DNA from 2 places in the Sporosarcina sp. P19 genome. Region 1 is predicted to be linked to the other one. Evidence: riboswitches for the same ligand, from Rfam matches in the RefSeq annotation. Region 1 holds a riboswitch; the other holds the start of a gene.
The links. A riboswitch is a leader RNA that binds a small molecule or an ion and turns the genes downstream of it on or off. The one in region 1 is predicted to bind lysine.

Region 1 (10,529 bases):
AGTTTACGAATGTATCTTTTCATTATCGAGCAACCAATGCTTCGAAACCAACTGCTATTTTTGATCAAGTCGATTGGCATGTAAATGAAGGCGAATTTGTCAGCATCATTGGACCAAGTGGTTACGGGAAAAGCACGTTGTTCCGACTAGTCACCGGTCTAGAAAATCCTGACAGTGGTGAGATTTCATTGAACGGAGAAGTGACAACGAAGCGGTTGGGCAAAGTCGGCTATATGCCGCAGCAAGACTTACTTATGCCGTGGCGAACGATTCTTGAAAATGTCCAATTACCAGTAGAACTTCAAGGCGATAAACCTACTGCCGATCAGATCATCCAGCTACTAGCTGATTTCGGACTGGCAGGCGAAGAAAACGCCTATCCTGGAAATTTATCAGGTGGGATGCGACAACGGGTTTCCTTTTTACGAACGATCCTGACCGGCTCCAATGTTTTATTGCTGGACGAGCCATTCAGCGCATTGGATGCAATCACACGGCTGACGATGCAAGAGTGGCTGATCGATCAATGGCAGAAGCTCGATAAAACGATCGTCTTCATCACACATGATATCGACGAAGCTTTATTTCTATCCGATCGCATCTTTGTACTAGCTGAAAGACCAGTACAGACGATTCGCGAAGTCATCGTGCCTCTTAGCCGACCACGTACTATGCGAGACTTGGCACGGCCCGAACTGATGGAACTGAAGGAGCAACTTATTAGTGAGCTTCGTTCGGAGGCGCGGCTATGAAGAAAATCACTTCGTATAGTTGGTCTATACTTTTCGTTTCGATTTTACTGGGCCTATGGGAAATTAGCGCACGTCTTTACGACAAAAGCTTTCTCTTCCCGTCCCCTTCAGCGATTCTGATCAGATTATGGGAGCTAAAAACGGAGCTGTTTATCCACCACTTACCTCCGACTGCTTTAACTATCTTAATCGGCTTATCGATTTCAATCATGCTCGGATCCACACTGGCAATTGCGATGTATAGTAAGAAACCGATCGAGCAGGCGTTTTACCCTATCCTGATCGCGTCGCAAACGATTCCGGTCATCGCGCTCGCACCGATTTTCGTCTTATGGTTCGGCTACAGTATTTGGAGTAAAGTCGCGGTTACGGTACTGATTACTTTTTTCCCGATTACCGTCAGCGTTTTCGACGGCTTGCGCTCTTCAGATAAAAATTTACGTGAATTAATGCTAACAATGGGTGCGTCCGCAAAAGATATCTTCTATAAACTAGACCTACCTTCCGCTTTGCCATCTTTCTTCTCTGGACTTAAAGTGGCGGTCACACTGAGTGTAATCGGTGCGGCCATTGGGGAATGGCTGGGTGCTCAGGCAGGACTTGGATATTTCAGCAGAAGAATGATGACGCAATTTGACAGTGCCGCTGTATTCGCACCGATCGTCTTGCTTTCTGCAGTAGGTATTATTTTCTTTCTACTCGTCGTCGTATTGGAAAAACACTTTTTACAATGGAGGAATCACCAATGAGAAAACATCTATTCCTTAGCATCATTTTTCTTCTTGTACTGCTAGCTGGGTGCAATAATGATAAGTCTCCCGCAGATAACGAAGAGACACCGAAAAATGAAAAGAAAAAAGTCAGTATCATGCTCGACTGGTATCCAAATGCAGTACATAGCTATATTTATGTAGCCCAGGAAAAAGGCTATTTTAATGAAGAGAACGTGGAAGTGGATATACAATTCCCTGCCAATCCGACCGATCCAATGAACTTGACCGCAGCAGGAAAAGTGACTCTTGGACTGTATTACCAACCGGATGTCATTTTAGCGCAAGCCAATGAAGACATTCCAGTTAAAGCAATTGCTTCGATTGTGCGAGAGCCACTAAATTATACTGTCATGCTAGAGGAAAGTTCGATTCAATCACCTAAAGATCTCGAAGGTAAAACAATCGGTTATCCAGGAATTCCACTAAACGAATCTTTGATTAAAACGATGGTAACGAATGACGGTGGCGATTATGACAAAGTGAATATGATCGACGTTGGATTCGAACTGGAATCTTCACTCGTTTCAAAACGTGCCGATGCCGTGACAGGAACATTTATTAACCACGAAGTGCCTGTTATGGAATCGAAAGGCTTCAAAACGCGCTACTTTAATCCAGTAGACTATGGCGTGCCAAATTATAGTGAAATTGTGTTGTTGACGAGTGATGATACATGGGACAAAGAACAAGACGCTATCCAGGCTTTCTGGCGGGCAGCACAAAAAGGGTATGAATTTATGGTAGAACAACCCGAAGAAGCTCTCGACCTCTTGCTAAGCAACCAAGATCAAGCGAACTTCCCGTTAGACAAAGCAATCGAAACGGAAAGTTTAAATGTGTTATTACCGAAGATGGATACAGACGGTGAAGCATTTGGTACGCTTGATGAAACATCTTGGGAAGAAGTGCGGGACTGGCTACATGAGATGGAATTGATCAAGACGAAACCTGAAGTGGACGATATGATTTTAGACGTCAGCACAGGTGAAATGTTTTCTAAAATAACGAAGTAACACGCACAAAGGGCTATTGCGGAAGTCTCTATGACTGACCGCAATAGCCTTTTTCGATTCTATGGAATTAGCGAGGAAGTACCGTAAACTTCACAGCAAATGACTTTTTCATTGCGACACCTTTTTTATTCTGCAACCCTTGCTCCACGCGTAAATAATGAACTCCTAGTTGCCATTCTTTAGTTGGTGTAATTAATAATTGCTTGCTATTTGTAGGATCCACTTTCGCTGTAAAGCTTTCGATACGTTCTGCGCTATTTGGCGAACGGGTAATGTAAATATGTTTTGAGTAGTCTTTTCCAAGTAGTAATTCATTAGTAAATTTGATTGTGAATACTTTATTCGTTTGTACTTTTAGTTCTGGAAAATCGCCTGTAAATTCATTTGGCGGAATAGGTGTAGAACTAGCTGGTAACGCATGGCTCAGTTTCTCTAAACTTACTATCCCTGCACCAAAATGAATATCTTTACCCGGCGCGCCTAGGTCTGTCGCGGTCATTTCTAGTAACTGTCTGATTTCAGCCGGTGTTGCTTCAGGCTTCAATGATTTTACCAAAGCCGCTGCACCTGCTACCATTGGTCCCGAAAAAGATGTTCCACTGACTAACTTATAGCTATTAGCAAGGGTTGTCGTATAGATTGCCGCACCTGGAGCGACTAAGCTCACGTGAGAGTTATAGTTTGAAAAGGAAGCGCGCTGATTATCTCTTTCCGTTGCGCCAACTGAAATGACGGAAGGATAAGATGCAGGAAACATGATCGAATTCCCTTTCGTTGCATCATTCCCTGCAGACGATACGACCGTGATACCCGATTCGACTGCACGCTGAATCACTTTTTCTTCCATTTGAGAAGACATGCTGCTTCCGTAACTCATATTGATTACATCGACTTGTTTCTTGATGGCGTAATCAATCGCCTTAATACTATCCGACACTTTACTGAGACCGTTCAGATGCGAGATTTTCAACGGCAATATTTTGGTTTCATATGTTCCCGCAATACCTACTACACCCAGATTATTTCCAGCCTTAGCCGCGACTACGCCTGCGACAGCTGTGCCATGGCCATTGACGTCCTGAAGATTCGAATTATTTGCGTAAAAGTTATAACCGCCTGGCTGAATTCGGCCCTGTAAATCTTCATGTTGTAGATCAATGCCGGAATCAATGACTGCCACGACGGTCATTTTCTTTTGTTCTTGCACCCTAGACCACATCCACTGCGGCTTCATTTGTGGTATCCACCACTGCTTCACTAGAATAGGATCATTGAATACAACATGCGAATAGCGCTCATAGTTCGGTTCAACATGTAAGACGTTGGGATCTTTGAGAAGTTGTTCCTTCATTAATAGCGTATCAGCAGAATCTGTAAAGCTCCATAACTCCACTTTGTCTGTGATAGGTTCGCGGCTTTCTACACCGGGTACGCTATCGTCTACAGAAAATGTTTGACGATTTTCTTCGTACTCTATCAACAACTCATTTGAAGCAGCTTCTGCACTGACTACCCCTTTAAATCCAAGTACCGCCAGCAATCCAATGCAGGCAATCAAAACTACATGATGCCGTCTTTTCATTCGCCCCTCTTTTCCTCCCTGCCACACTTTAGTAATATGGGATTCTTTTAAACCATTATAACTCACTTTTTACCATCTTCATACATACTAGGCGTATGATAGAACTACTTTAAATGACGAATTTTGAAACATTCCTTGGAATGAATATCCTGCGACCTACTTCCATTACACAACAACCGTCCTTACATCTAGAATAATCCCGTCAGTCATAGTATAATCTTGACTACATTGGTATCTATACTCGCTTTCAAAAGATAGAGCCATAGCATGAAGTAGGAGAATTTATATGAAAAAATGTCCGATATGTAAAGAAATGAATACAATTCAGCAAGAGTACTGCACACACTGTAAAGCGTTTCTTGCATCCCGCTATTCCAATAAAAAACGTTCGTTATTGAAAACACCACTGTATCCCATTTTATTGATTACTGCTGTGCTTGTCGCGATTATAGGTTATTACACTATTGAAAATAAATATGGTCGGAAGGCAATAACAGAGCAATTCATTTCAGCACTGATCGAGCAGGATCAAGACGAGTTGCATGAATTGATTGTACCGAAAGATAGTCGGATTTCGATCAACAGGGATAGCATACAAGCCTTACTTACATTGGTCGAGAAGAACCCTTCCATCGTACAAGTAATAGAAAACAATTTACGAGAAACGACCGACGACGGCATGTTCTCCATACGTGCGGATGGTAAGCGATTCGGCCTCTTTCCCCGCTATACGATTAATCCAGCGGGCTATATCCTCAAAGTGAAATCGATCGGAGACGAAACGGTACTATCCATTCACGATACCGAGATGGGCTATATTAAAAAGAGTAAAGAACAAGCAGAATTCGGCCCGTATATGGCAGGAATTTATCCCATCAAAATGACCACGACTTTGAATGACGAAAGCGTGCGTGAAGAAATTCAGGCGAACGTATTTGGAGCGAAGCAATCAGTTCACCTCGCTTTTGATTCCATCAAAGAATTGGCCATTGCAACGAACGTGGAAACCGACAACGATTTGCCAGTCGTGCAAAACGACGTCGTGGAAGAAGAACCCGTCGAAACCGTTATTGTCAAAGAGGTGATTAAAGAAGTTCCAGCTGACGCTTCAAATGACCACTTCATCATCTCATACAGCGGTGACGTGTTCCTCGACGAATCCGATTTAAAAGGATTGTCAAAAGATGATTTACGTTTAGCGCGTAATGAAATCTATGCACGACATGGCTATGTATTCAAATCAAAAGAAATGCAAAACTACTTTGGCTCACAGTCTTGGTACAGCCCGGATCCATCCTTCGATGGCAAGATGACCGAGTGGGAGAAACATAATGTTGAATTGATTAAATCACTGGAATAAAAGAAGGAGCAATCCGTTAAGTCATGTTGACTTAACGGATTGCTCTATTTTTGTGGTTTGGACGCACTGGTGGATGGCGCGATATCGACACAAAAAAGCGCGAACCCATGCTAACTCAACCAGTCTCTTCCTCGTCCTCACTACTACTCTCACCATCGACTACGAACTTCTTCATAGCTCTCGCTTCATACGTCACCCAATCTTCATCGGACTTGTTAATCAACTCATCCAAAATCGAAATAGCTTGAGTTTCCTTACCAAGCTGCCACAAAGCGCGGCTTGCTTGAAGACGAATTCCCTCTCGATAAGGTGATTCCTTATAATTCACATCTTTTTCTTTACGGAATGCTTTCGCGATTTTCACCACGTCTTCATACTTCTGCTCACGCAAATAACTCGAAGCTAGGAAGTACGAGGCATCGTCCGTGAAGTAATCACTTTCCTCCGTACGCATAGCATATTCCAAGTACACCACAGCCGCTGGGAAGTCTTCTTTCATAAATTGCTTATAGCCTTCATTATAATACGTTCTCGCCGCTTCATCGGAAACGAATTCAAGCTTAGTTTCTTCTTTAGTTGTTGCGACCACTTCTTTAACCGGCTCGTCTTTCTTAGACGCAGTCTCCGTTATAGCCGGCTTTTTCACGGGTGCTGTAGTTGGCGACTCCGTAGCGGTTTCAGGCTGTGCCATGAGATTGGCAACTAACCAGACGACGAATACTAATAGGACGGTTGCTATACTAGCGAGTAGTACTGCCGCTTCTTTTTTTAGCTTACGCTTAACTTTCGGCTTCGGAATCGGCCGTGGGATATCTGGACGTGGAGGTTCTGCCGCCACGACACGTTTGATTGTCGGATCATCAAGCGCATACATAGGTAACCCCGCCGTATAGCGAGATAAAGGGTCACTTTCATAACGTGCCAACAACACCGTTTTCATGCGATATAATTCAATCGGAATAGGCAGTTTTCCTGCAAGTTCCATCGCGTGATCGATAATATGTAGTGCTTTTTCGCCAAATCCTAACTGAATTTCCGATACGGCATCGTTATATTTAGCGATGATCTGCGTATACGTGTCCCAATTGTCGACGATCGTTTGCTGTAACTTGATAGCATGTAGCTCGTCGCTATCTAATTCCTTTAAGTAGGCTAAGGCCACATGCAAATTCCCGACCTTACTTTCAAGCAATGCTTTATGCCACAGAATTTGCTTACGGCTAACATTCAGCTTTTCCAGTTCGCGTATCGTATCAAGCGCCAGCGTGTAACGCTTCTGTCGTATGGCTTGTTGCATTTGCTGAATCAGCATAGGAACGTTAGTGAATGAACTCATCGAATCACCTCCACCTACTAAACGGGCGTACGTAGTGACTCACCCATTGATCATTTGTAATGCTCGTCATAAACGTCCCCCCTTTTACGAAACCGTTTTCACTAATGCATCTTGAATGACTAGACCTTCTATTGAAAAGGCTCTACGGAATACAGCCGCTACTTTAAAACGCTCGATTCCTTGCGCTTCTTCAACGGGTATAGTTCCAACTGCTTCCATATAACTTTCATCGAAATACTCATCATAGACCGATAACTCTTGTATACCGATTTCTTCAAGTAAAAGATGTGCTTGATCCATCGCTGCGTCTAGCTGTGCAATTAAATCGACAGATTCAGGGTCAACCGTCTGACGTACATCTTCAAATAAAGTAAAGATCTGCACTGCACGTTTCGCCATTTGTACACGGTCTTGCAATGCTTCATCTTGCAAACGTGTAATGGCCTCATCAACGGGCAAAACAGCTTGATTGCTTTCGAGCAACTCTTCTAGAGAGCGGAAACTGGTCGATGTAAACTGCTGAAACTGCTTCAAGTCTTCTTGCGTAACGGGCTTCTCAATAGGATCTACTTCGAAATCTTCAATCGTAATTTTCTCCAGTTGTAATAATTCTTTATCCAATAAACGCTGTAACTCTTCCGGCCTGTTATTCGCGGACTCATGTATAGTACTCATCGAATTCCCCTTTTCAGAAAACATATAATGCATAAATCAAGCAAGAAAAGCCCAGTCTAAGCTTAGGCTATTATACTGATAAGATAGCACTTTTTGGTGGCTAACACAATACTGGGCCACGAATTGTCGAAGGAATGAGGCGACTACGATACACGGGTTGACGTATTATTGCACAATGTGTCATAGATAGACAGAAGGTACACCTATAAAACATCTAGAAAAATTAAGGTTGCTATTTCTTCGAATACCAAGTACAGTAAGGTTAATTAAACTTTCACTTATTTCGATAATTCGGAAATAAGGATAGAGGCGCAAAAACCATTAGTACACAATCGGAGAATCATGAGGTTCTGTGAAGATTGTGGAAAGGGGAATTTGCCGAAGCGGCGAGATGCTCATGATCTCTAAGCTGATCCTGGACTGAACAAGTGCAGGATTGTCATATAGGAGACTATATGGTGGGCTATCTCGTGCAAAGAAATAATTCATTATTTCAACGCAACAGCGAGCCCTCGTTGTTGCTTTTTGCGTTCAATTACGTATCGCCCCCACCTCTATGTTTCTTAATAAAATGATAGGATGTGGAGAATAATGAATTTCGGATCAATTATGACAGCGATGGTTACTCCGTTTGATGAAAGAGGAGACATCGATTACCCAGCAACACAAAACTTAATCAATCACTTACTAGCCAATGGAACAGACGCATTAGTCGTCGCAGGTACGACAGGTGAGTCCCCTACTCTTACTGCGCAAGAGAAAGTGGAACTATTCAAGTTCACTGTGCAAACAGTTGCAGGTCGTGCACCGGTTATTGCAGGTACAGGAACGAACAGTACAAGAGAGTCCATTGACTTGACGATTCAAGCAGAAGAAGCTGGCGTCGACGGAATCATGCTTGTCGTGCCGTACTATAATAAGCCGTGTCAAGAAGGGTTGTACCAGCACTTCCAAACGATTGCACAAACGACTACATTACCGATCATGCTCTATAATATCCCGGGACGTAGCGCTGTAAATATGCTCCCCGATACGATTATCCGATTAGCTAACAACGTTTCGAATATTACGTCTGTCAAAGAAGCAAGCGGTGATCTAGATGCTGTTGCAGCGATTATCGAGCATACGGAAGACGACTTCTTTGTTTATACAGGTGATGACTCGTCTACACTTCCTGTACTAGCTATTGGCGGCACAGGCGTCGTATCGGTTTCCGCTCATATTATAGGCAATGAAATGCAAGAAATGGTGCGTCAATTCAAAACAGGTAATACAAAGCAAGCGGCTACCATCTACCGCGGTCTATTGCCGATCATGAAAGCGATGTTTGCTGCTCCGAACCCTTCACCTACAAAGGCTGCATTGAACTTGACAGGTGTACCGGTGGGTGGCGTTCGTTTACCAATGATTGCGTTGCCTGACGAACAAGTAGAGTCGTTGAAAGACCTGCTAGCTCTTCGTAATCAATCCGCAGTCGGTCTTTGATCGATTTATAGAAACAACTATAAGCTGCACCGAGATGACCGCAAGATTCGGTCTATTCGGTGCAGCTTTTTGAGTCACTTCTATATAATAGTCATGGTGTTTCATCTAGTTATCTTTTACGCATCCTGCAACTGACGCCACAAGATTTTCCCACTACTCGTAGTCGGGAAACTATCCCGAAATTCGACAATTCGCGGGTATTTATAGCTAGCCATCTGCCCCTTCGACCACTCGATAATCTCTTCGCCCGTTACACTTTCTTTATATTCTGGATCCAAAATAATGAGTGCTTTAACCGTTTCACCACGCACTTCATCAGGAGACCGAACGACACATGCTTGCTGAACCGCCGGATGTTTATAAAGGATTGACTCCACTTCCGTCGGCCACACTTTAAAGCCGGCCGCATTAATCATCCGCTTGACGCGGTCTACGATAAAGAAATAGCCTTCGTTATCAATTCGCACGATATCGCCAGTGCGGAAGAATTGTATACCGTCTAGCATCATATGACTCGCTTTCGTTTCTTCTTCCTGATTATAGTAGCCTTTAAACATCTGAGGCGCATGGACCACCAGCTCGCCTTCCTCTTCTACTCCGAGCTCTTCTCCTGTCGTCGGATCAATAATGCGGGCATCTACACCGAATGCCGGAATACCAAGACATTGCAACTTAGGACGGTTTGGCGGATTGAAATGAGTATGCGACATCGTTTCGGATAGACCGTACCCTTCTACATAATCAAGTCCCGTTCGTTGACGCAGTTTTTCACCCACTGCGATAGGAAGCGTAGCTCCTCCGCCACCGACAATCTCCAGAGACGAAATATCATAATCCGCGAGTTTAGTATTCGCAAGGAAATCGATCAGCATCGTACTAATGTTGATCCAGTGACTAACTTGAAACTGCTCGATCGCCTTCATCGCATAGTCGCGATCCCATCTCGTCAGAATCACCATATTACTCCCTGCCAAAATAGGATTCAACGCACTATGCGTGAGTCCAGTCACATGAAATAAAGGCAAACTTGTCAATACGACCGTGTCCGGACTCATCGTCATCCAGTGATAGGAACCTGTCGTATTGGCCTGCACCGTACGATTCGTATGAATACATCCTTTAGGGGCTCCTGTCGTTCCTGACGTATACGGAATCATCGCCATATCGTCACTCTCACCTGCGTAGTCTGACGGAGTTTGAGCCGCATCCAACGCGGATTTCCACGAAACAGTCTTCGCTAGTTTTTTAGCAGGCGCCTTTACTTCTCCAGGAATTTCAGCCAACGCTTTTCCTTCATCAATATAATCCGAATAAGCGGCAGAAATTACTGTTTGAAGTGTCGTCGTACCTATTAACGGCTCTAGTTTCGGATACAGTTCCTGTCCAATAAACGCCAGTCGAATATCGCCGTCTTCTAGGAAAAACTGCAAATCATTAGTCGTACTCATCGGATTGATCGCGACCACTACTGCTCGCACACGCAATATCGCAAATAAACTCACAAGAAATTGGGGCGAGTTCTGCATAAGCAACAAGACACGATCACCTTGCTT
Region 2 (10,529 bases), on a different contig from region 1:
ATTCTGCACTTCGTGAAAACGAAGAATTGTTCAAACAATATTGGGGTACAGTAATTCCGAACTCAGACAATAAGTTCTCAGCATTAAACTCTGCTGTATGGTCTGGTGGATCATTTATCTATGTACCACCTGGTATAACAGTAGAAACACCGCTACAAGCATATTTCCGTATTAACTCAGAAAATATGGGACAGTTTGAGCGTACGCTAATCATCGTAGACGAAGGCGCAAGCGTTCACTACGTAGAAGGTTGTACAGCACCTGTTTACACAACAAACTCACTACACAGTGCGGTTGTTGAAATTATCATTAAAAAAGATGCATATTGCCGTTACACGACGATCCAAAACTGGGCGAACAACGTCTACAACTTGGTAACGAAGCGTGCAGTATGTGAAGAAAATGCGACAATGGAATGGATTGATGGCAACATTGGTTCGAAATTGACGATGAAGTACCCTGCAGTTCTTCTAAAAGGCGAAGGCTCACGTGGTCTGACTCTATCCATCGCATTAGCAGGTAAAGGACAGCACCAGGATGCCGGAGCGAAAATGATGCACTTGGCACCTAACACGTCTTCTACTATTGTTTCAAAATCAATCTCTCAACACGGTGGAAAAGTAACGTATCGCGGAGTTGTTCACTTCGGACGTAACGCGGACGGAGCTCGTGCCAACATTGAGTGTGACACGTTGATCATGGATAAGCTATCTACTTCTGATACGATTCCGTACAATGAAATCTTGAATAACAACATTTCATTGGAACACGAAGCAAAAGTATCAAAAGTTTCCGAGGAGCAGCTCTTCTATTTGATGAGCCGTGGTATTCCTGAATTGGAAGCAACAGAAATGATCGTTATGGGCTTCATCGAGCCATTCACAAAAGAACTACCGATGGAATATGCGGTAGAGATGAACCGTTTGATCAAGTTCGAGATGGAAGGTTCAATCGGATAAAACAACAAAACCCTGTTCGCATCTACAAGATGCGGCAGGGTTTTTTCTTGTGTAGAAATAGTCTATTGCGGTTTACATGTTTCGTGGTGTACCTTATCTTTTCTCCACAACAGCAATCGTGCATCTAGAAATACTGATTAATTTCCCTTCTTCATCTGTGATCTGGATATCCCAAACCATCGATGTGCGTCCTTTGTGGAAAGGAACAGCGGTAGCGGTAACAACGCCATCTTTTTTACCTCGTATATGATTCGCATTGATTTCCAGTCCCACTGGATAATGTGTCTCGGGATTTAGGTTTAGGGCAGCCGCAATGCTGGCAGCTGTTTCAGCAAGTGCTACGGAAGCACCTCCATGCAGTAATCCCATAGGTTGAACAGTTTTCGGTCCGACTGGCATTTCACATACGACTTTATCACGATCTAGTTCTTTAAAGGTAATTCCCAATGCACCGATTAGTGTCTGCTCCAGGTCAATACCGTCTAATAAATTAAGTTCTTTCATCATCTTTTCAACCTCCATTTCCATGATATACTTCTACTACATGTATATACATATAATTGAAGCATACTTCTAAGTACATCTAGAAATCCAACTTTAATATTAGTACGCGTACATGTACACTAGTATAAAATAGGATAAACTGTCAAGGATCGTTAAAAATTTAGCTATCTTCATTTCAATGGAAGGGTGGACATCATGAAAAAAGATTTAGATCAGGAGCAAGCCAATTATATTATTGACGTGTGTGCCAGTGCTAACCTCCGCACGGTATCCGGTTCACTTACGCAACTGTACAATCATCTGTTGAAACCTACTGGATTAAAAATCACCCAATATTATATGCTAGGCAATATTTATACATCGCCTGATATTTCGATTAGTAAATTAGGCGAGATGATGTTGCTGGATCAAACGACCGTTACGCGTAATTTGAATATATTAAACGAAGCCGGATATGTGCAGATCAAGAGAGCAGAACAGGACACGAGAACAAAAGTAGTCACGATAACAAATTTAGGGTACGAGAAATTAAATGATGCTACGCCTATTTGGCTACACGTACAGGAACAAATTGAAGGATCTATCGGCAAAGCGGAGTATATGGATTTACTGGATAAATTGGGCGCATTACAGAGAGTGATAGACGAAGTTAAACGTTCATCGACATAAAAATGAATCTTCATTCATAAATTGATTGACAACTCAAAAAAATCAAGTAAAATACATGTATATACATGTGTTGGTGATTTGGTAGTTTTGAAGAGGAGATTCTGTACGTTCTTCACAGAAATACACTGAACACATTTTGAAAGCGCTTACGATAAAAGGAGAGTGTGTATGATGAATGTAGTAGAATTGAAAAAGAGTATGAGTCTTCCGGTGATTGCCTCCCCGATGTTCATTATTAGTAATCCTAAGACGGTGATTGAGCAGTGTAAAGCAGGAGTAATCGGTTCTATGCCATCTCTGAACGCAAGACCGGTTGCACAATTCGAAGAGTGGTTGATCGAGATTACAGAAGCGTTAGCAGATTATAATGCAAAGAATCCTACGAAACCAGCTGCACCATTTGCGATCAACCAAATCGTTCATCGATCCAATGAACGATTGCAAGAAGATATGGCGCTTTGTGTGAAATATAAAGTTCCCATCATTATTACTTCGCTAGGTGCGAGAGAAGACGTCTATGAGGCTGCGCATAGTTACGGTGGAATTGTTTTGCATGATGTCATCAATAATATGTTCGCGAAAAAAGCAATTGAAAAAGGGGCAGATGGTTTAATCGCGATAGCGGCAGGAGCAGGAGGGCACGCGGGTCCGAAAAGTCCATTTGCGCTCATTCAAGAAATTCGGGAATGGTTTGATGGACCACTAGCACTTGGAGGTTCTATAGCAACAGGCGGAAGCGTGTTGGCAGCTGAAGCAATGGGTGCAGACTTTGCGTACATCGGGTCGCCATTCATTGCCACTGAAGAAGCAAGGGCAGTTGAAGAATATAAACAGGCAATTTTAGACGCAACTTCGGATGATATTGTGTACAGTAATTATTTCACAGGAGTACACGGAAATTATTTAGCTACGTCCATCCGAGCTTCGGGTTTAGATCCGGATAACTTGCCGGAAAGTGATCCAAGTAAAATGAACTTCGGTGGAGATACAGGTCAAAAAGCTTGGAAAGATATTTGGGGCTGTGGTCAAGGAATTGGTATTATCGATAAAGTACAACCTACAAAAGATTATGTCGCACAATTAGCACAGCAATATAATGAGGCAAAAAATAAGTTGGTAGGAGATAGAGTGAACACAGCGAGCAGATAATGTAAATGAAAAACAAGTATGTCTATTCAGACACGCTTGTTTTTTATTTGCCCATAAGTGGTTGTGAATAGAATATGTTTCCATGCGATTGGTTTTAAATCATTTATCGCGATCTCTTGATAGGTGAATTCTACATCTGATTGGAGTTGTTCAAATAAGGAGAGAGTTTTGTTATGTGTTTTCGATAAAGAACTAGTTTGCTGGCACATAATGTCCTGTTTACTTTCAATAGAAGACAAGCGCTTATTAGTCAGTTGCTATCTCTTTTTCATATCTGACGTTTCTGTATGTAGGACATCGACATGAGACTTGAGCGCATAAATATCCGACTTATTCTTAAAGACTTCTGTTTTAATACATTTCATAAAAGAAAAATGCCATCCTAATGCTAAATCAATTCGTTGATTTTATACCTATAGGGGTATATAATCAATATATAAACGAACAGAAAGGAGTTTTTTACATGTCTGAAAAAGCAACCGTATATGTATCATCTACTTGTCCTTATTGCACAATGATGACGAATTATCTAGATGAAATCCATGTACCTTATGAAACGATCAATGTTTCTACAAATCCTGCAGAGGGAGAGCGACTGATGGAAATAACAGGACAGATGGGTGTTCCACAAACACAGTTGAATGGTAAATGGATTATTGGCTTTGATCCAGCAAGTATTCACGCTGCACTGGACGCATGAATAAATTCAAACAAATGTTATTCAACCGAAGCTGCACAATCCAATCAGCAGAAGATATGGAAAAGAAATTATTTCCGCGCTTTTGTATCGGCAATATAGCATTTGCGGTGATGGGTATCATTCTCGTCATCATAGAATGGACTCACCAATAGGAGGCGCCACATATGGGATGGATCATCATAGCACTTCTCGTCGGCTTAGTAGTTTGGCGATTGAAGCCTGCAAAAGGTGTGCAAACAATTTCGACTGAACAATTAAAAGATAGACTTAAAGATCAAAACGTCCAGTTGATCGATGTACGTTCACCGGCTGAATATAAAGGACGCCATATAAAGCAATTTAAGAATATCCCATTGAATGTGCTTTCGAATAAAATGGGAACGTTGAAGAAAGATCAAGAAGTCATTGTGATCTGTCAAAGCGGCATGCGCAGTTCGAATGCGGCAGGCCAGTTGAAAAAAGCAGGATTCGTGAAGGTAACGAATGTACGCGGTGGAATGAGCGCGTGGCAAGGTTAATTATAGACGTAGCGTTTCGGGAATCATTTCTCGAGACGCTTTTTTATTTGGAAATGATATCGATATGATTAAGCTCAATATTGAAAATACTAAAACCGAGTTAGAGAGTACGATTTTTCCGAAAATACATAAGATATGATACACTAAGCTAAAGATAAAAGGAGGAGGGCTTTTCATGATCCATGTTGGCCTGACAGGGTGGGGAGACCATCCAAGCCTATATAATGAGAATACAGTTGCGAATAAAAAACTTATAGATTATAGTAAACACTTTCCAATTGTTGAGTTGGATTCGACGTTTTATGCGATACAATCAAAGAAAGTAATGGATAAGTGGACAGAGGAAACGCCCGCAAATTTCCAATTTGTAGTGAAAGCGTATCAGGGCATCACGGGCCATCAGCGTGGGAAGATCCCGTATGATTCTGAAGAAGAGATGTTCTCATTGTTTAAGCTGTCGCTGACGTCGTTTGTTGAGGCGGGAAAGCTTGCGATGGTACTTGTGCAGTTTCCACCTTGGTTTGATTGCAAGAAGGAAAACGTGGACCGCATTCGCTATGTGCATGAACAATTACAGCCGTTGCCAATTGCAGTAGAATTTCGTAATCAAACATGGTATTCTCCAGCGTATAAAGAGAAAACACTCAATTTTCTGAAGAGCTTACATGTCATCCATGTGGTCTGTGATGAGCCACAAGTAGGGGATGGAAGTGTGCCGCTAGTTCCGATTGCGACTGACCAGAAAGTTTTATTACGTCTCCACGGGCGCAATGATAAAGGTTGGGTCAATACGATGGGGGATAGTAAAGCGTGGCGTAAAGTTCGCTATCTGTATGATTATAATGAAAAAGAGTTAGAGAGTATGAGTGAAATCGTTAAACATCTGGAGAAACAGGCTGAAGAAGTGTTTGTCATCTTTAATAATAACTCCGGTCAGCATGCAGCGAAGAACGCCAAACAATTTGCAGGACTACTCAACATAGAATACGGTCAGCCTCTCACTAAGCAGATGGATTTATTTGAGGGGGATCAGTAATGGAATTTGTAGCACTCGCCTTAATTGGTTTGGCCTCCGGCATTATCGGTTCGATTGCCGGTCTTGGCGGCGGAACAATTCTGGTCCCTGTCACGTTATTTGTCGGATTAAATCTTGGGATGATTCCAGATATTACTCCGCAAAGTGTAGTGGGCTTGTCGGTCATTATGATGATTGCGAATGGACTTGGATCGACACTGTCCTATATGAAAGTGAGGACGATTGATTATCGCAGTGCATTTCTATTTTTCACTGCAAGTATACCAGGTATCGTAATCGGTGCGTTGGTTAATAAAAACGTAAGTTTGCAATCATTTAATTTATATTTTGGCATATTGCTCATAGTTTTATCTACACTGTTACTAACGAGAAAATATTTGAAGCCGATTAGATGGTTTGTAGACAATGGGAAAAAGATTAAATTTACGGACCCTCAAGGTCAAACGCATATTTATGGATACCCGATTTGGTTCGCCATCCTATTAGCATTATTTATCGGATTTACGTCGGGGTTATTCGGAATCGGTGGCGGTACGATGATCGTGCCAGCTATGATTTTATTATTCTTGTTCCCACCGCACGTAGCGGTCGCGACATCGATGCTTATGGTGTTTTTATCCGCACTCGTCAACTCGATTTCGCATATTTCACTCGGTCATGTGCCGTGGCTCTATACGATTCCTGTCGTGCCAGGAGCCTATTTCGGTGGAATGCTTGGAGCCTATTTAAACAGCAAAATGAAATCCGATACATTAGTTTTAGTCATACGCATCATTTTACTCGTCTTTGGACTACGTTCCATCTATGAGGGGATTTGGGGTTGACAAATATGGAAGAAACGGTAGAGACGATTCACATTTATCATACGAATGACATCCATAGTCATTTCGAAAATTGGCCGCAAATCCATCACTTTCTTCAGCAGCGCAAGCAACAAGCTGAAGCCGATGGAGAGTGTTATTTTTTATTTGATATAGGAGACCATATTGACCGATCTCATCCGTTTACCGAAGGAACAGAAGGTAAAGGAAATATCGAATTATTAAATAAAGCAGGATACGACGCAGTGACAATTGGAAATAATGAAGGAATCACCATGTCTAAGGAAGCGCTGAATATAGTATATGAAGATGCAAAATTTGATGTAGTGCTCTGCAATCTGACAGAATTAGACGGTAAGCTGCCATACTGGGCGAAGATGTCTAAAGTATTTGAGACCACAGATGGTGTGCGTATCGGTGTCATAGGTGCCACAGCACCATACTACGCCTTTTATGACCAACTCGGCTGGAGCGTAGCTGAACCGCACGCAGCGTTGCAGGAGGTGGCACGAAACTTGCGTACCCAATGCGATGTCATCGTTTGTCTCTCTCACTTAGGAATCAATGAAGATCGTCTATTGGCTGCGCAATGCCCAGAGATCGATGTTATTTTAGGCGCACATACGCATCATTTGTTGCCAAATGGCGAGTGGATTGACGACACGCTACTTGCGGCAGCAGAGAAGTTCGGTCATTATGTCGGTCATGTCCAAATCGATGTAGACCGTATGACAGGTCAAGTCGTTCATATGAAAGCAGAAGTTTTTCCAACACAGCTCATGGAAATGACAGAAGAAGATATGGAAGAAGTGAATTCCTTATTTGCTAAAGGAGAAGAAACGTTGCAAGTGCCAGTGTTTTACAATCCTTCACCTTTATCACAGCGTCTTACAGGAGACAGTCCATTATCCTCGCTTTTTGGCCGTGCGTTACTGACGTATCTGGATGCCGACTGCGCGTTATTCAACGCAGGAATTTTCCTTGGTAGTTTAGATAAAGGTTGGGTGACAAAAGGGGATTTGCACTCCTTATTACCTCATCCAATCAATCCGTGCCTTATTCATTTGGATGGTACTGATTTATTGACGGTCTACGAGCAGTCACTTGATCCAAAGTGGACAAAACTTCCGATAAAAGGTCTAGGTTTTCGCGGCACACTGATGGGCAGCATGATACATGAGCACTTATACCGTAACAATGACGGACAATTATTCGCGGGAAACCGTTTGGTGGAGCCAGGTGAGATGTATACGTTGGCAACACTTGATATGTTCACGTTTGGCTTTTTCTATCCAATACTAAAAGAAGCGAAGAAGGAATATATCATGCCAGAAATGCTTCGCGATATTCTCGGTTGGTATGGAAGAAAATATTTCAATGAACGCTAGTTATGTACGCCTCCTATTTTGCATAATGTGAAGTAGGAGGCGTTTTTTATGCGGTTTTATACGAATCAAAAACGGCCAAAGAGAAATAATTATGGCAAAATCGTACTGCGCTTTGTCATCCCGAGCATTTTGGTGGGTGTGGCGATATTTTTCTATACGGTCAACAAACAGTTAACGCCAATCTACACACAATATGCTGAAGTACAAACGCAAAAAATAGCCAGCCACGTCATCAGTCAAGCCATTAATAATCGGTCTACCAGTGTGTACGATGTCAATGAAATTATCGAAAACGTCCCCGATGATACGACAGATACGGTGACGACCAAGTTTAACGCAGAAATCATTAGCCAGGTCATGTCAGAAATTCATCAGCTCGTAGAAAATCATTTAGAGCGTGCAGAAGGCGGAGACTTGGATATGTTACCGCCACTCGGAGATCTCGAGTATAATCCCGATCGGATGGAAAAAGAACAAGGTATTGTATTTTTCGTTCCGATTGGGCAAGCGGCGAATATCCCGTTGCTCGGTAACTTGGGACCGAAAATTCCTATTCGCTTCCATGTCGTTGGAGATGTGCACGCGACAGTAGAAACAGATATTCGTGAATTTGGCATCAATAATGCTTATGTAGAAGTGTATTTAATGTTACAAGTCAATGTGCAGATTATTGTTCCGCTAGCAACAAGTAGAAGTGTTATAGAGCAGAAAATACCGATTGCGATTGGTTTGATTAGAGGGAAGGTACCACAAATTTATTCGAAAGGAGAGCAAACGCCAGCACAAATCGAAGTTCCGCTTGAGAAGAAGGAGTAAAAGGTATTGTGAACGCTGTCGATTATTGCTACACTGAGAATAGAAGAATATCGAGACTTACGTAGAGGCTGCATTGTTTATGAGTACCTAGCGAGAGAGTGACATCTATGACCGCGAGCGAAAGGAGGCAATGCCGAAGTTTGAGAAGAGTCCGCTTCTCAAGTTGGGGTCATTTCGAAAAGGAATGACACTGTCATACACTGATAAATGTATGGAGAGCTACAGTAGCCAATTGTACTGCGATTTATTCATGTATTGCTTGATGAATTGGTTGGCCGACCCCTACACACATGTTAGTGCCTGTGGGGGCGGCTTTTTTATCGGGAAATTAAGGAATTACAGGATATTATGGGCTTTCCACTCTTCGAAAGATCTTCTGCATTTCGATATCATCTAGCAACTAGAAAGAGGAGGAATTACAATGATCGGATCGTGGATCTCTATTTTGCCTCCTATTATCGCCATCGTGATGGTGTTAGCGACGAGGAGAGTATTATTATCATTAGGAGCAGGAATTGTTACAGCCGCTTTACTTTTAGCGAACTTTGCTCCGTTAGAGACATTAAAAGGTGTATGGAGGGCCATGACAGTTTCATTTTATGATGGAGGACTCAATACATACAATATATTTATTATGTTATTTCTATTATTATTAGGTGTCATTACGGCATTCGTCAGTCTATCTGGAGGAAGCGCCGCATTTGCACGTTGGGCAGTCACTCGTATCCGTACAAAACGTGGAGCGAAGCTGTTGACGATGGGACTTGGAATTGCCATTTTTGTGGATGACTATTTCAATTCCTTGGCAGTTGGACAGATTGCAAGACCGATTACGGATCAGCACAAGATCTCTCGGGCGAAATTAGCGTATTTCATTGACTCTACATCAGCACCCATCTGTGTCGTATCACCCATCTCTAGTTGGGGCGCGTTCTTGATTGGACAACTTGCACTTATTCTAGGTACGACAGCAGCGGTCAGCTATTCACCATTAACTGCTTTCGTCATGATGGCGCCGATGAACTTCTATGTTATTGCCACATTGTCCATGGTCTTCTTCTTCGCTTGGACGAATAATGACTTCTTTGAAATGAAGAAGCATGAAGATCGTGCTATGTTTGAAGGCGAACTTTATGACCAAAATAAAGAAATCCCAGGTCAGCTGAAAGAAGAATTCCCTGAGCATACGTACGGAAAAGTTCGCGATTTAGTTGCACCGATCGTAACGTTGATTGCGGTAACGCTTGGTATGATGATTTATACAGGCTATAAAGAAGCGGGCGTTTTCGATATTTGGGCTATTTTTGAAAATACCGATGTACCGTTTTCGTTGGTAATTGGTGGTGTAACGGCTACATTGCTAGCTATGTTGTTATATATTCTACAAATGAAAAAGAACGAAACAGCAAGTGTTTCATGGATGGGACGCGCGTTTATTAGTGGAGTCAAGGCGATGATGCCTGCAATTCTCATCTTAATCTTCGCTTGGGGATTGACTGACTTAATAGCTTCCCTAGATACAGGTCTATTCCTTTCTACGATGGTAGAACGAATGAATATTCCCGTCACTTTCCTTCCAGTACTGATCTTCGTATTAGCAGGATTAATGGCGTTCTCGACGGGTACTTCGTGGGGATCTTTCGGTATCTTAATGCCGATAGCAGGTACGATCATGGTCAATGCGGCTCCAGAGTTACTATTACCAGCATTGTCGGCGGTACTTGCAGGTGCGGTATTCGGAGATCACTGTTCACCGATATCTGATACGACGATCCTGTCTTCTACTGGAGCAGGCTGTAACCATATGGATCACGTAGCCACACAGTTGCCTTATGCGTTGGTCGCAGCTAGTGTAGCAGTAATAGGGTACATCGTTCTCGGGCTGACTGGGTCTGTCTGGATCGGCTTAGTAGCTGTTATTATTACCTTAATAGTTTTATTTACGTACTTGAGTGCAAAAGGAAAGCAA

Region 2: it holds a riboswitch for lysine, as region 1 does, so the genes downstream of both, CSV74_RS15545 (Na+/H+ antiporter NhaC family protein) here and dapA (4-hydroxy-tetrahydrodipicolinate synthase) in region 1, are expected to answer to the same signal.

The regions. Positions count from the first base shown of each region.
Region 1 is NZ_PDYR01000005.1:39,828-50,356, forward strand. It holds gene CSV74_RS07300 (ABC transporter ATP-binding protein) at 1-752, shown strand, start outside; gene CSV74_RS07305 (ABC transporter permease) at 749-1,501, shown strand; gene CSV74_RS07310 (ABC transporter substrate-binding protein) at 1,498-2,538, shown strand; gene CSV74_RS07315 (S8 family peptidase) at 2,606-4,120, opposite strand; gene CSV74_RS07320 (YARHG domain-containing protein) at 4,407-5,480, shown strand; gene CSV74_RS07325 (tetratricopeptide repeat protein) at 5,596-6,816, opposite strand; gene grpE (nucleotide exchange factor GrpE) at 6,901-7,491, opposite strand; lysine riboswitch at 7,788-7,965, shown strand; gene dapA (4-hydroxy-tetrahydrodipicolinate synthase) at 8,083-8,976, shown strand; gene CSV74_RS07340 (long-chain-fatty-acid--CoA ligase) at 9,093-10,529, opposite strand, start outside.
Region 2 is NZ_PDYR01000021.1:5,013-15,541, reverse strand. It holds gene sufB (Fe-S cluster assembly protein SufB) at 1-959, shown strand, start outside; gene CSV74_RS15595 (PaaI family thioesterase) at 1,053-1,466, opposite strand; gene CSV74_RS15590 (MarR family winged helix-turn-helix transcriptional regulator) at 1,659-2,132, shown strand; gene CSV74_RS15585 (NAD(P)H-dependent flavin oxidoreductase) at 2,301-3,281, shown strand; gene CSV74_RS15580 (glutaredoxin family protein) at 3,745-3,981, shown strand; gene CSV74_RS15575 (rhodanese-like domain-containing protein) at 4,146-4,499, shown strand; gene CSV74_RS15570 (DUF72 domain-containing protein) at 4,675-5,535, shown strand; gene CSV74_RS15565 (sulfite exporter TauE/SafE family protein) at 5,535-6,359, shown strand; gene CSV74_RS15560 (bifunctional metallophosphatase/5'-nucleotidase) at 6,365-7,744, shown strand; gene yunB (sporulation protein YunB) at 7,793-8,560, shown strand; lysine riboswitch at 8,615-8,790, shown strand; gene CSV74_RS15545 (Na+/H+ antiporter NhaC family protein) at 8,982-10,529, shown strand, end outside.